One region of the Blautia acetigignens genome, then DNA from elsewhere that is predicted to be linked to it. Evidence: riboswitches for the same ligand, from Rfam matches in the RefSeq annotation. Region 1 holds a riboswitch; the other holds the start of a gene.
What was found. Region 1 has a riboswitch for cobalamin ahead of OCV70_RS15185 (sirohydrochlorin cobaltochelatase). Riboswitches for the same ligand answer to the same signal wherever they lie in the genome.
Positions count from the first base shown of each region.

Region 2: linked by a shared signal. The riboswitch ahead of OCV70_RS06795 (MSCRAMM family adhesin) and the one ahead of OCV70_RS15185 (sirohydrochlorin cobaltochelatase) in region 1 are both predicted to bind cobalamin.

Region 1 is NZ_JAOQJM010000015.1:37,318-41,532, forward strand. It holds gene OCV70_RS15175 (heavy metal translocating P-type ATPase) at 1-386, opposite strand, end outside; gene OCV70_RS15180 (metal-sensing transcriptional repressor) at 635-1,015, opposite strand; cobalamin riboswitch at 1,298-1,473, shown strand; gene OCV70_RS15185 (sirohydrochlorin cobaltochelatase) at 1,730-3,019, shown strand; gene OCV70_RS15190 (hypothetical protein) at 3,071-3,658, shown strand; gene OCV70_RS15195 (alanine/glycine:cation symporter family protein) at 3,777-4,215, opposite strand, start outside.
Region 2 is NZ_JAOQJM010000004.1:55,155-59,369, forward strand. It holds gene OCV70_RS06795 (MSCRAMM family adhesin) at 1-2,510, opposite strand, end outside; cobalamin riboswitch at 2,714-2,910, opposite strand; gene OCV70_RS06800 (VanW family protein) at 3,067-4,215, opposite strand, start outside.

The DNA.
Region 1 (4,215 bases):
CCCATGGCTACGTGGTTGCCGTCAAACCATGCAGGCAGCGGCCAGCCCCACATCATGTGTCCCATGGAGAAGTACATCAGGACCAGAAGAAAGCCTACAGATGCGATAAGGCGCTTCTTCAGAATCGGGGTTTCGTGATCCTCCAGGGCCTTCTCCGCATCGGAGACAGACTCCTTCTGACCAGATTGGCTCTTAGAAGAGCAGCCGTACCCGGCTTGTTCAACAGCTGAAATAATGGCTGAGGCTGTGGCGGTACCTTCAACGCCCATGGAATTGGTAAGCAGGCTCACTGAGCAGGCGGTAACCCCCGGAACCTTGCTGACTGCTTTTTCTACACGGGCGCTGCAGGCTGCGCAGCTCATGCCGGTGACATTGTATTGTTCCATAATAAAATTCCTCCTTATACGGGACACGCCTTATTATATAAGCTGGATAAGGTTTTTGAACTTTTGCCCCTAACTTGATATCTGCGAATTGCTCCGCAGCAAAGCTGCTCCCGCAATTCTCGAACATTCGGAATCCGCTGATTTACTGCGTAAATCGCTACTTCCTCATGTTCGGCGGGTCCCAAGTTCAAACGCCTTATCGTGCAAGCACGAACGGCTTTTTGACCTTTTGACCCTGATACTCTCATTTATTTCATAAGCTTCTGCAGTGTTGCAACAAGCTCATCAATGGTCTCGTCCTTACCCTCCCGAATATCTCTTGCCACGCAGGTTCGGATATGGTTGGCAAGAAGCTCTTTATTAAAGGCGTTCACTGCGGCATTTACAGCGGCGGACTGGATCAGGATGTCATTGCAGTAGGCATCGTTCTCCAGCATTCCTATAATGCCCCGGATCTGGCCTTCAATACGCTTCAGACGGTTGACCAGCTTTCTTCGCTCCGCTTCGGAACGCAAGGTGTGCTTGGTGCAGCAGGAACAGACCTTCTGTGCAGGTTCCTGGCTGGAAAGGGGTTCAGTATCGGCTGCAGTGTGGCTGCAGCAGGCTTCGGATTTATGATCAGCTGTCATAGGCAGGCTCCTTTCTTATTAAACAAATGATTGGCCGGAAACTGCGAACCGGCGTTTTAACTTTCAAATACCCATTGGGGGTATCTTGCCTATGCACTTAATATATACCCCCTGAGGGTATTTGTCAAGGGCTTTTTTGTTTCATTGTGGAGTTACAGCAGGTTAAAATATATCTGTCTGAAAGTCCATTGATATAGATTGTATATTCATAAAATATCCATAATACATTCATAAAAAATACATAAAATTATGGTATCTATTAGATATCCGAGTCGAATATGTATAATGATATAACGCAAAGGTCGCATTATGAACATGATGCATAAGAGAGAATCCGGTGAGAATCCGGAACGATGCCGTCACTGTGTAAGGGAGCTGCTTCAGAGCCCACTGGGTAACCGGGAAGGGGAAGCGGTGTTGAACGAAGTCAGGAGAACTGCCTTGGCGTGGAATTGTGGGTCTGCGGTACACAGAACCTTATTCTCATAGCAATATATAGGAATGATACCAGTGTCAAAAGAGCTTTTGACGTTCATATCATTGTAATCCTGTTTGGAGGAAATGTGTTTATGAGGAAAGTGCAGCTGCAGAGTTTGCAGCTGCTTTTTTACAAAGCAGGAATCACAGAAGCTTCCTGCCGTAGAAAAAGCCCTGCCGGGCCGTGTCCTTATACATAATTCAATCCGGAAATACAGGAAAAAAGAGGAAAAAGAAATGAAAAGAAAATCTTTATTAGCACTGCTTCTTGCAGCATCCATGGCAGCAAGCATGACTGCAGCAACAGGAACTGTTGCATTTGCAGAGGAAGCAACAGAGGAGACAACTGACGAAGCAGCAGATGACGCAGACGATGCAGAAGCAGCAGATGACGCTGAGGCAGCAGATGACACTGAGACAGCAGATGATGCAGAGGCATCTGACGCAGATCAGGAGGCAGCTGATAAAGTTGCAGCACTTATCGATGCAATCTATGTTCAGGAGAGAACAGACGACACAGATGCACAGTGCAAGGAAGCTAAGGAAGCATGGGATGCTCTGACAGACGCTCAGAAAGAGCTGGTAGAGGGAGAAGAAGCAAGCCCGGAATATTTCGGACGCGATACAGGAGATGCTTCCAAGGATGATCCTCGTAACCAGGATGAGATCGGTGAGAACGAGCTTCTTGTAGTAAGCTTTGGTACTTCCTTCAACGACAGCCGTGTTGAGGATATCAAAGGAATCGAGGATGCTCTTGCAGAAGCTTTCCCGGACTGGTCTGTAAGAAGAGCATTTACCGCTCAGATCATCATCAACCATGTACAGGCAAGAGATGATGAGCACATCGACAACATGCAGCAGGCACTTGACCGTGCAGTAGCAAACGGTGTTAAGAATCTGGTTGTTCAGCCTACACACCTTATGCACGGTGCAGAGTACGATGAGATGGTAGAAGCTATCGATGAGTACAAAGATAAATTTGAGTCTGTAGCAATCGCTGAGCCAATGCTTGGTGAGGTTGGATCAGACGCTACTGCTATCAACGAAGACAAGGCTGCTGTTGCACAGGCAGTTACAGATGCAGCTGTAAAGAGCGCAGGATATGACAGCATGGAAGCTGCTGCTGAGGATGGAACCGCATTCGTATTCATGGGACACGGAACCTCTCACACAGCAAATGTTACATACAACCAGATGCAGACACAGATGGAGAAGCTTGGATTTACAAACGCATTCATCGGTACTGTAGAGGGTGAGCCGGAAGATACCGCTTGCGATGTTGTAATCGACAAAGTAAAAGATGCAGGCTTCAAGAAGGTTGTTCTTCGTCCGCTTATGGTTGTTGCAGGTGACCATGCAAACAACGATATGGCCGGTGACGATGAGGATTCCTGGAAGAGCATGTTCGAGGCTTCCGGAGAGTTCGATGAGATCGATTGCCAGATCGAAGGACTTGGAAGAATTGATGCAGTTGAGCAGCTTTATGTAGAGCATACTCAGGAAGCAATTGATTCTATTGCAAAATAATCTGTTGATGTTTTATTTTCAATTCATCAAAAAGTAAGGAGAAAAGTTATTATGAAACGTTCATTAGTCATTTTATTATCAGCAGTAAGTATTTCCACTATGACAGCAGGAAGTGTTGCACCTGTATGGGCTGAAGCGGCACAGACAGAAGCTGCCAAAGCAGAGGACACCGCAGAAGCTGAGCTTGAAGACGGCGTATACGGTGTGGAATTTGACACAGACAGCGGCATGTTCCATGTAAATGAGGCATGCAATGGAAGAGCAGTTCTTACAGTGAAGGATGGCAAAATGACCGTTCATATTACACTTGTCTCCAAGAATATCGTAAATCTTTTCCTTGGAACAGCTGAGGACGCACAGAAGGATGGAGCTGAACTGATCCAGCCTACTACAGATACTGTTACCTACAGTGACGGAATGTCAGAGGAGGTTTACGGCTTCAATGTTCCGGTTGAGAAGCTGGACGAAGAGTTTGACCTTGCCATCCTTGGCAAAAAGGGTAAATGGTATGATCATAAGGTCAGCGTAAAAGATGCAAAAGAGCAGACTGAGGAAGAGAAAAACGCAGTAGTGATCGGTGAGGATGACAGCGAGACAGCAGATGCTGAAGCAAAAGAAGCAGAGGATTCCAAAAACTGATTTTCACAGCTAACAAGTAAACCCTTACAATATTTCTTATAAAAAGACAGGCCCCGGGCAATATCATTTCTGTTAAATGATATTGATTCCGGGAAGCCTGTCTTTTTATATATCTGTTTTAATTTTCTTTTCCCTCTCCTGCAAAGTATTCCTTTGTCAGTCTTACAACTGTTCCGGAGAGCAGGAATAATGCAATCAGGTTGGGGATTGCCATAAGACCGTTAAAGGTTTCGGCAATATTCCACATCAATCCAAGATTTGCAGTGGCACCAAGGATAGCAACCAGAGCATAGACAACCATAAATGGTTTGATTACTTTTTCGGAAAACAGGAATTCGATACAGCGTGCACCGTAAAGGCCCCATCCAAGTGCTGTGGAAAAAGCGAAGCAGCACATTGCAACTGCAGTGAAAATGGATACCCAGTTTCCATATGTAGAAGTAAATCCAAGGATGGTCAGCTCAGCACCTGCGGCTTCTCCGTAAGTGATGGGAACGCCGCTGCACAGAATAACAAGTGCAGTCAGAGTACAGATGACGATGGTATCTGTAAATACT
Region 2 (4,215 bases), on a different contig from region 1:
TTTAATGCAATCGGGATGGTGAAGGTGGAGGTACCGCCTCCGCAGGATCCGTAATAGGTGTTGCCGTTTGCCTTTACATATCCGTAATATTCACTGCTGAATACAATTGTTGCATAGGCTTTTCCGCCGGTTACAGTAATCTTATTACAGGAAATACTTACCTTACCGGTACCGCCGGACCAGGAGAAGCTGTCTGGTGTGTAGGTTCCGTCTGCCAGTGTGGTGGAGCTGTTTACAGAGGAAGTTCCGCCGCTAAGGTCAGAGTCGTACTTGGACTCCTTGTCAGGATTTGCATCCGGTGTAGGAGTTGGAGTCGGTGTTTCGGTTGGGGTTGGAGTGCCTGTTGGAGCAACACTTGGTGTTGGTGTGGCATCCGGTTTCTGGGTGTCGTCTTTGATCTCACCAATCTTATTTAAGGTAGCAGACTCAAAGGTCAGGGTTCTGTCATACCAGCTCTGGGTTCTGTGGGAAAATGCAGCAACTGCAAGTCCTTTGTCCAGGGATGTTACCGGAATCTCATAGGTATATTTGCCGTTTGCATTTACGGTATATGGAACCCATTTGGAGGAATCTGCTTTTGCAGCCTGCTCGCTGGTTCCCACATAGAGATAATCGTATCCGGTACCGCTTAAGGTAAGGACTGCGGTCATTTTTCCGTTTTTGGAAGTGAGGGTGCAGTCTACTACGCGGAACATGGTGGAACTGGAAGTTACATTTACATTGTAGATTCCGTTGTCACATGTGCCGGATGGAATCTTGGTTGGCTCTGGTGTGGAAGTTGGCTCTGGAGTCGCGGTCGGAGCCGGAGTCTCACTTGGAGCCGGGGTAGCGGTTGGTTCCGGTGTTACCTCTGGCTCTTCGCCATATCCTGGAACTGCCGGAACACTGATGGTAAGAATGCCTTTTTCATACCAGTGCTGGCTCTTTTTGGAGTGCGGAACGACTGCAAGAGTGGTCACATCCTTGCTTGCCGGGATTTCGAAAGTGTATGTATAACCTCCTGCAGCATTTTCTTCGCCGCGAACGGCTTTGGTCTCTTTATCTGCATCGCTGGAACTTCCGAAGTAGATCATGTCATAATTCTGCTTCTCTGTGGAAAGAGTTACGATATATTTGTCACCCTCTAATTTTACAGTGGAACCAGTGATCACGAACATGGCAAATTCGTTGCCGTCTTCTTTTACCAGCTTAATACCTGCGTCCTTAATCTCGTTGTCTGGGGAATCCGGTGTAGCGGTTGGCTCCGGGGTCTCGCCTGGAGTAGGAGTTACGGTTGGTTCTGGTGTTACCTCTGGCTCCTGGCCGTATCCTGGAACTGCCGGAACACTGATGGTAAGAATGCCTTTTTCATACCAGTGCTGGCTCTTCTTGGAATGAGGTACTACAGAAACAGTCTGTGTCTCCTTGCTTGCAGGAACTTCGAAAGTGTATGTATAGCCGCCTGCTGCATTCTCTACGCCGTGGACAGCTTTTGTCTCTTTATCTGCATCGCTGGAACTTCCGAAGTAAATCATGTCATAGTTCTGCTTCTCTGTGGAAAGGGTTACGATGTATTTGTCGCCCTCTAATTTTACAGTAGAACCAGTGATCACGAACATGGCAAATTCGTTGCCGTCTTCTTTTACCAGCTTGATGCCAGCGTCCTTGATCTCGTTGTCAGAGGCTGCCGGAGTCTCGGTTGGAATTGGTGTGGCGGTAGGCTCTGGAGTTGCGGTTGGCTCCGGAGTTGCGGTTGGTTCTGGTGTGGCAGTTGGTTCCGGGGCTTTCATTCCTGGAACGTTCAGCTTCAGATCCTGGGTCGTATACCATGCATTATTTTTTACAGAATGGGGAACCAGATAAATGGTCTGAGCTTCTGCCTTTGCATCAATTTCGAAAACGAAGGTATATCCGGTTTCTGTCTCTGTTCCTGCGATTGCATTGGCATCCATCACAGATGCAGCATCTTCTTTATGTCCAAGGTAAATCTTATTGTAGTTCTTTCCGTTAGAAGTCAGGGTTATTTTAATTTTATCACCCTTTAATTCTGCAGAGGAGCTTGCAATTTTGAACATTTTGTAAGCAGTATCATCTGCTTTATCAATGGTCATGTTTGAGCCGTCTTCTTTTAAATCCTCTGGCATGGTATAAGTGGCAATCCCATTGCCGGAAGCTTCTTCTGCAGCCGGAGCTTCTGTTACAGCTGCGTCTTCTGCTGGCTGAGCAGCAGTCTCTTCTTTGGCATCCTCTGTCTGTGCTGGCGCTTCTGTAACAGAAACCTCAGCAGTTTCTGTCTGCTCCGGAGTCTCTGTAGGTGCCGTGGTCTCTTCCGGAGCAGTTGTTTCTGCCTTCTCTTCCTGTGCAGGAGCAGTCTCCTCTTTCGGAGCTTCTGTCACAACAGCTTCTTCCGCCGGAGTTACCGTAACCTGTACGCCTGTACTCTCACTTTCTGCCTGTGTAAGGGCAGCCGGAGTGACGGTCATTGCCACAGAAAGAAACAGTGCCAGAAAGCGTTTTGAATTTCTTTTCATTTTTCTCCCTCGATTCTTTTATGGTTATCTTCTGGTATTGTTGCCTGAATAAATCAAAGACTGCCTCAGAGTATTCGGAAAATTCCAGAAAACTCTTCTAATGCAAAAAAATGCCCGCTCCCATAAGGGAACAGGCACCAGAAATCAATATATCCCATAGTCGAAATATATGCTACATGAGAATGAAGTGCTTTCCTCGGAAGCTTTCATTAACGAATTCAGCAGGTTTCCTGACTTACAGATCAATACGAAATCCAGCCTTCTCAGCAACGCATTGCCAATGGCATCTTCGGATTTCATTCCCTGTTTACAGTGACCGGATCGCTCAGGATTTGCACCTGATTCCCTCTTAACCAGCAGCTTTTTTTTCTGCAAAGGCACTGAAAACGGATTTATTCAATTCATTTCATTATAGCAGACTATTATACTGAAATCAATAGGCTGCCAAGGCACTTTCTACCTGACAGCCTACAATTTGTTACTGTTCACTCCGTGCCCAGTAACTACAATTTAACATATATTTTAAATTATTGTGCGGGAAATACGCAACATCGCTTTACTGTTTATACTGACTATACCCAACCTCTTCTGTGCGGAGCAGGTTTCCCGCCTCATCATACACGCTGCGGTAGGTTTTGCAGGTGTTGGGATCGGAGTGTTCGGTGGTGATCTCTACAGTATTGTTGTTCTCCTTTGTACCGTAAATGGATACGGTCACAGACTCTTCTGCTTCGTCATAGACTGCGAAAATCTTAATGGGATAAGAGGTATTGTTCTGGAAGCGGAAATCCTGGCTTCCGTAAACAACTGCTGCATCCAGTCCGTCATCCACATAGTCAATACGCGCTGCATGGTTATGGCGTTCTACGATGGAAAGATCCGCCTGCAGGCACGCCATAAACAGGGTGGTGGACACCTGGCAGATTCCGCCGCCGATATCCTGGGCGTGCTCGCCGCCTACGATTACCGTCGCTTCCTTATAGCCCCGCTCTTCTGTTCTGGGACCTAAGGTATCATTGTAGGAAAAAGTCTGTCCCGGCTGCAGTTCCACCCCATCGCATGCTTCTACTGCAAGCTTCAGATTGGTGATCCGGTTCTTGGTACCGCCGCCGTAAGTGGTATAGGTTCCAAGGAGGTTCAGATAAGGCAGAGCCTCAATTTCCTCCGTGGAAACCTCCGGCAAAGTAATCTCAAGAGGAATGGTGATCACAAGCCCCTCTCTTGCCCGGTCAAGCCGGTTCTGCGCAGCTTCCACATCAAAGGAAATGCCCGTCACAGCAGGAATGATCTCATTATTCTCTCCCAGGGAAGCATCGGTTGCTTCTGTATGTACCTGCTCATAATAAGCTTCCATGTCAAATTCTTCCGGCGCAGTCTCCACGGTAGGGCATTCAATCACCGCTTCGTAATCTTCCCGGGAAATGGCACTTAAGATTTCTTTTTTCAGAGCATTCAGATCCGGCCCCATTCCGGTGATTCCTTTGGTGATCACAAGACTGGTATCTGTGAGCTCACAGGAGGTCTGGATGGTAGTAGAACCATTCTGGATCCCGGCTGCATCCAGCACCGCATCTAAATCATCCTGGTTGCGCACAGTAGGCAGAAGGGTCAGTTCTTCCTTCGTCTTGCTGTTCATAAGCTGGATGCGGTCTGTCCCGTGAGTGATCCAGGAGCCATGTCCAAGAGAATAAGCACTTGCCACAAC